One region of the Sporosarcina sp. Y352 genome, then DNA from elsewhere that is predicted to be linked to it. Evidence: riboswitches for the same ligand, from Rfam matches in the RefSeq annotation. Region 1 holds a riboswitch; each other region holds the start of a gene.

Region 1 (2,272 bases):
CAATATGCTTCGCAATCAAGAGGAAGATGCTGATCGCGGTGTTCATTTTATTCCCGATGGTTGGGACCGTAACGACATGTTTTCCTATGCAACAAAGAACTTGGATAAAGCGGATGCGTATGTAGAGTCATTAGACACTAAAAACATTCTTTTATTCTGTAAAATCCCACTTGCCTTGGCAAAAACAACATTAAAAACGCTTAAGAGTGGTAAAGAAAAAATGTCACGAGCTGAAGTTGAATCTACAGTTGATGAAATTATTAATGAAAATTGACACCTATTTATATTAATACCTTCGAAAAAGTATAGGTAAGGCATTAAAAAACATCCCAGCCCTTGTCAATATGACATAGGCTGGGATGTTTTTTCAAATGCCACAACTTAGCTCAGCTTCCTTTATTTTTTATTGTCTGTTGAATCCTGCTTTCTTGTGTCAGCTGAATTCTTTCCATCAATGGGTTTCTTAGAAGACTCACGCAACTTCGCAATGTCTGTTTCCTCACCAAACTCAGTATCGTAACTGAGATTATTAACGCCTCGACGATTGGTTTCTTTATCTGCGACTGTTTCTTCGATTGGATTAAATAAGATACCCAAGCAAGCCAATCCACTTAACCCAACCAGACCGTAAACCACCCGTGATAAAAACGCCTCTTGTCCACCAAATAGTGATGCTACCAAATCAAACTTAAAGAATCCAATTAAGCCCCAGTTGATTGCTCCAATTATTACCAAAGCCAAGGCAATTCGTTGTATCGTTCTCATGATTTTAACACCTCCCTTATTTAATTAGCAGTTTCGAACAATTATTGAATCCGCAATACCGTTTCGAGTTTTAAAGGGATTACATCATTACGAATGGGCACCATAAAAACACTCTTCTCGGTAATTGTTAAGATTCGTTATTATCTTCTGCTAAAAAAGCGTTTTAATACATAAATCATAAAAATTTGTGGAGTTAATCGGCACTAATCCTATATATTTTATGCTTCCCGTTTTTGATCCTTGGTGATGTCAATTCCCTTTATACAAATGAATGTACCAACAAATCACATTTTATATATTAAAATTGATTAGGATTAAATCGGTATATAAATACTGAATAAATATATCATTTTATTTAAAGTGGAAACTACTACTAGTAGCTTCTACTCCTATGCTATTATTAACATTGTTCGAAAAAGAGGTTCGAAAACTCCCTCTCAAAAAAACTAAGGAGATGTTTACTATGAAAAATGAAAAAGCAGTCGTTGTATTCAGTGGCGGCCAAGACAGTACGACATGTCTAATTTGGGCATTGAAAAATTTCGCTGAAGTTGCGACGGTCACGTTTGATTATGGTCAGCGCCATTCAGCGGAAATTGAATGTGCAAGAAAAATTGCGGATGAGCTCGGTGTGTCGTTTAAACTGCTCGATATGAGCCTTATTAATCAACTATCTGCTAATGCTTTGACACGTGATGAAATCGAAGTAAAAGAAGTAGATGGTGAATTACCTTCTACCTTTGTTCCAGGAAGGAATCATCTATTTCTGTCGTTTGCGGCTGTCTATGCGGATGCGATTGGAGCCCGGCACTTAATAACGGGTGTGAGTGAAACTGATTTTAGCGGATATCCAGATTGCCGTGACAATTTTATTAAGTCATTGAATGTCACGTTGAATTTAGCAATGGATGGGCGCTTTGTTATCCATACGCCTTTAATGTGGCTGGATAAGGCCGAGGTCTGGGCAATGGCTGATGAATTAGGTGCACTTGATTTTGTACAGCACAAAACACTTACATGCTACAACGGAATTCCAAGTTCAGGCTGCGGGGAATGTCCAGCTTGTGTGTTACGAAATGATGGACTAACTGCTTACATTACTAAAAAGTCTGAAGGTGTTTCCGAATGATGCAGCAATTTTACCCACAAGTTCAGCACTCGTTTCGTTTTGAACTTAACAAAGACATGCATTTTTCGGCGGCGCATTACATTCCGAGTGAAAATGCTGGAAAGTGCCAAGTGATGCATGGGCATACGTACTATTTGAACATAACAATCGGAGGAAATGAATTGGATTCAATTGGTTTTCTGATTGATTTCAAGGAACTCAAAACCCTCATTCATGATAAATATGATCATTCCGTATTGAATGATCATCCTGAATTTAAGGCTAACTTCCCTACAACTGAGAAATTAGCCGAACAGATTTATAATTCAATTCAGGAAGTTCTACAGACGAGGAGCAATAAAGCAGTCTGTCTTCAGGTCATTGTCCGTGAAACGCCAA
Region 2 (2,272 bases), on a different contig from region 1:
AAATTAATCCCGGCTCCCCTTTACGGAACTGGAAGAAGGCTAACGATAGCGCAATGATCCCGTACATGGCCCATATATGAATCCCCCAGTGGAAGAAAGACTGACGTAAGGATTCTTTGAAAGCTTCATCCGTATTTGGATCTTCCGAGGCTGGACTGATAGCAAAGTGTGATAATGGTTCAGCGGCACCGTAAAAGACAAGGCCGATTCCCATTCCGGCGGAAAACAGCATGGCAATCCAAGTGACTGTAGAGAACTGCGGGCGATCCGTGTCTTTTCCAAGCCGTATTTTACCGAATGGACTAACGATGAAAAAGAAACTGAGCGCTAACATGAATGACATGAGCAGCATATAGTACCAACCGAATGACGACGCAACAAAGTTTCTGGCATTCGTTGTGACGGCTTCAAAACTTTCGGGTGCGAATGCACCATATCCAACGGTCAATATGATAAGACCAATTGTGATATAAAAAACGTTTGATATTTTCTTCATACTTCCCCCTCGTGTTACTGGTAATGTAGAAACAGTTTTTAACTATACTAGCAAAATGTAATGAAAGCAACTGTGCGGTTAAATAAGTATTCCCGTTAATAAGCCTTTCCATTCGTGTTCAGGGACAATGCGGAGTACTCTATTTAAATGAAAATAGCTGAAAATCCATAGATTTTCAGCCGGTTTCTCAATCTTCATCTTTAATGTCGCGATCGGGTGGAATGGGTTCGTTACGCCATTCGTCAATTTGGTGTTTTAATGTTTCAAGCTGTTCTAAATAAAGACCAAACTGATCTTTGTTCACTAGAAATTGTTCGCCGTCATGGACAGAACGAATCCGTCCTTCTCTTACATACTTCTGAATTTGTTCGACGGGCATGCTAAGATATTCTGCAACTTCTTGAATGGAGATATACATCTAAGCCCTCCTTGGAAAATTCAGTTGAAGACAAAGTGGCGAGTGCTGTTTCGGTTAAATCAATTTCTTGAAGTTTAGACGTTTATTCAAAGCCAGCATAATCGGAATTCCAATTGCCATGACAACAAATTCACCGATTGCAACTGTTAACCATGTAAGTAGGAAAGGGAGCTCTAATGCTAGGTTTAACTCGAAAGCAATGATGAACATGGTAAAGGTGAAAACTAGTGTGTTGAAGACCATTCGCTTGAAAACTCCAGATATAAATTTAGCGGAAAATATCGTGATTGAAAGAGCTATAATTGATTGACTCACGCCGAAAAATAGATCATACATGCCAAGTGGAGAAAACAAGTTTGTGACGAATACTCCGAGCACAATACCAAAGAAGAACTTCTTATTAAACACTATAAGGTGGTTGAACAGCTCAGAGATACGAAATTGGATTGCTGAATAAGCCAGTGGTGCTATTAATAGAGATACGGCTACATATAAAGCGGCAATGATCCCGCTTATGGCCATTGTTTTTATTTTCATTACTTATTTCCTCCTAGTTTTTTAGCGTGGGATGGTTACGAACCACGTGTGAACAATTAGTGATTATAGTACATAGTTACTAGTCGTGTCAAGTGAACTTGAAATGTTGGAACTCTCGAATTAAATGGTATCTTCTATATATATAGGGAAAAGGAGCAGTTGAATCATGTCGCAGCGAATTGCCTACACAGTCGTGTTGTTAGGTGCAATCCTATGGGGAACAACGGGCACTGCACAAACGTTCCTCCCGCAAACCATCCATCCATTGACAGTTGGTGCATCACGGCTTGCGGTGGGTGGTTTTTCATTGCTGATTCTATTACTAATCATGCGTAAAATTGATTTCCGGAATTGGCCGTGGAAAGCTACGATTTACGCGGCTATTTCAATGGCCATTTTCCAGTATCTATTCTTTTCTTCTGTCAGATTAACCGGTGTCGCGATAGGGACGGTCGTTACCATCGGCAGTTCGCCTGTTTTTTCTGGAATCATCGAATGGTTCTTGTTAAAGCGCCGTCCGACATTTATTTGGCTTACAGCTACCGCTCTTGCGATTGCGGGGTGTGCACTACTATTTTTAAATAAAGACGGTATCGTTGTTAATCCAGTAGGTGTTTCGATGTCGCTTGGGGCAGGGCTATTGTTTGCCTTTTACGCACTTGTAAACAAAGAAGTACTTGAAAAAACGGATGCTGTACCTGCTGTTGCAGTCATCTTTTCTATTAGTGCGTTGTTGCTGATGCCATTTGTGTTTTTATTCGAAACGGATGGTCTGATTTCTACTCGGGGAATATCTGTGGTCCTGTATCTTGGAATAATTA
Region 3 (2,272 bases), on a different contig from region 1:
TCCATTTGCATTATCACTTGGTGCTACGCCATTCCTGGTAGGACTTGCGGTAGGTATCTATTCATTTTCTAACACAATCGGGAATGTCATTTCAGGTTTCATGACCGACAAACGAGGTCCATTCCTCATACTAGTACTCGGACTTTTTGCGACGGCGATTTCTCTCTTCCTCTACGCGTTTGTTTCTGGGCCGATGTCACTGCTCGGGGTGCGATTCGTTCATGGTTTTATGGAAGGACTAATTGTTCCCGCAGCCTTCACTTTCCTAGCAAATCGTGCAGAAGGTTCAAAACGTGGTAAAAGTGTTGCAATTTCGGGTGCATTCGTTGGAATGGCCGCAATTTTAGGACCTGCATACGGCGGTATTGTTGCTGCGAAAACAAGCACCTCATTCATTATGGCGGTCAACGGCGGGATTATGCTGTTGTTAGCAATACTAGCATTCTTTGTTCTTCGTTCTTATACATATGTACGAAAACAACCTTCACAAGGTGCTGGTGAATTCCAGGTTATTAATCTGTTCCAGCATCCCGGAATGGTCAGAGCTTTTGCTGGGGCATTCTTTTTAATGTTTTCACAGGGTGTACTAGCTCTTGTTTTACCGTTAAAAGTAGCTTCGCTCGGATTCGATACGAAAACGACGGGGTTATTATTAAGTACATTCGGCGTGGTTGCAATTCTAATCTTTTTATTGCCCATTAATCGAATTTTTGACCGCGTACGACCGGTTGTGACGCTAGCATTCGGAATTGCACTCATGGGATTAAGTATGTTGTTCCTAAGCCAAATGGAAGAATTGAATTACTTGTATGTCGCAATGGGTATTTACGGAGCGGGATTTGCTTTCCTATTCCCATCGATCAACTCACTGCTAATCGATTCTTCGTCTGCTGAATTCCGTGGAAAAGCTTATGGTTATTTCTATGCATTCTTCTCAATAGGCGTTGTTGCTGGTTCGGGACTTATCGGCTTCCTCGACCTAGAATATCGAGGAGCATTCATGCTGACTGGTTTCCTCCTGCTGGCAGTTGCTCTGTATGCGTTAATTGGCTTAACAAAAAGAGAAGCTATTGACAAATCAGAGTAGGTCGTTTAATGTCAGATACGAAATGAATACCCTGTTCGGGAGAGGTTCATAGCGACCCTCTTAAAAAAACTATGGATTACGGAATTTAAGTCATGTGCATTCGATATGGCTCTTTTTTCCGGCGCCTATGGACCTCCCTGACAAATTTATGGGAGGTTTTTTAATTGGCTGGAAGAGATGAGGCAACACTGACCGACTTAACTTTACTCGGTAATCAAAACACAAAATACGTGTATGAATACAACCCTGACGTTTTAGAGTCAGTCGACAACATGCATATCAATCGTGATTATTTCGTGAAATTTAATTGTCCTGAATTCACTTCACTTTGCCCAATGACCGGGCAACCCGATTTTGCAACGATGTATATCAGTTTCATGCCAGACAAAAAGCTAGTAGAGAGTAAAGCACTTAAATTATATCTCTTCAGTTTCCGCAATCATGGCGATTTCCATGAAGACTGTGTCAATATCATTATGAATGATTTAATTAAACTGATTGAACCACGTTACATCGAAGTATGGGGTAAGTTCACACCACGCGGCGGATTATCAATAGACCCTTATTGTAACTATGGTAAACCCGGCACGAAATATGAAAAAATGGCAGAACACCGGATGATGAATCATGATATGTATCCGGAAAAAGTAGATAACCGTTAAAAAATTTAGCTTAAAGAAGTAAACGCTACCCCAATTGCTATGTGGAATTAAATTGTTGTCACCCGTTATTGATTAGCGGTTGGACTATACTTAACATCATTGAAGATAAATCAGTTGTCTATTCAGAAGAATAAAGAGGCAGGTACTATCCCATTTTGGAATAGTACCTGCCTCTTTTTTTCAAAGTTCATCAAGCATTTTGCATTTGATAATTCTTGATTTCTTCCATGAACGGCTCACCGTATCGTTCCAATTTCGCAAGTCCTACACCGTTTACTTCTAGGAACGCATCATTCGTGATTGGCATTCTTGCTGCCATGTCCCGTAATGTTTTATCGGAAAAGACAACGAACGGTGGTACACCGGCTTCTTGAGCCAGTTTCATACGAAGTGCACGGAGCTGATCGAATAACGGATCATCATTTGCGACTTGCATAGTAACAACAGAAACTTTGCGATGTACTGTCACCTTGCCTGTCAGTACATCTTTTCCTGCTTCACTAACATAAATGGTCGGAAATTG

The links. Region 1 has a riboswitch for preQ1 ahead of queC (7-cyano-7-deazaguanine synthase QueC). Riboswitches for the same ligand answer to the same signal wherever they lie in the genome.
Region 2: another riboswitch for preQ1. It lies ahead of AC1TO6_RS09130 (QueT transporter family protein); the one in region 1 lies ahead of queC (7-cyano-7-deazaguanine synthase QueC).
Region 3: another riboswitch for preQ1. It lies ahead of queF (preQ(1) synthase); the one in region 1 lies ahead of queC (7-cyano-7-deazaguanine synthase QueC).

The regions. Positions count from the first base shown of each region.
Region 1 is NZ_JBXCJE010000003.1:102,858-105,129, forward strand. Features, by position in the region: gene AC1TO6_RS06005 (squalene/phytoene synthase family protein) at 1-274, shown strand, start outside; gene AC1TO6_RS06010 (DUF378 domain-containing protein) at 397-765, opposite strand; PreQ1 riboswitch class I at 1,178-1,221, shown strand; gene queC (7-cyano-7-deazaguanine synthase QueC) at 1,229-1,894, shown strand; gene queD (6-carboxytetrahydropterin synthase QueD) at 1,891-2,272, shown strand, end outside.
Region 2 is NZ_JBXCJE010000004.1:317,855-320,126, reverse strand. Features, by position in the region: gene AC1TO6_RS09140 (BCCT family transporter) at 1-496, opposite strand, end outside; gene AC1TO6_RS09135 (excisionase family DNA-binding protein) at 684-914, opposite strand; gene AC1TO6_RS09130 (QueT transporter family protein) at 969-1,451, opposite strand; PreQ1 riboswitch class I at 1,459-1,503, opposite strand; gene AC1TO6_RS09125 (DMT family transporter) at 1,618-2,272, shown strand, end outside.
Region 3 is NZ_JBXCJE010000001.1:160,577-162,848, forward strand. Features, by position in the region: gene AC1TO6_RS00930 (MFS transporter) at 1-1,087, shown strand, start outside; PreQ1 riboswitch class I at 1,123-1,166, shown strand; gene queF (preQ(1) synthase) at 1,252-1,749, shown strand; gene recQ (DNA helicase RecQ) at 1,940-2,272, opposite strand, start outside.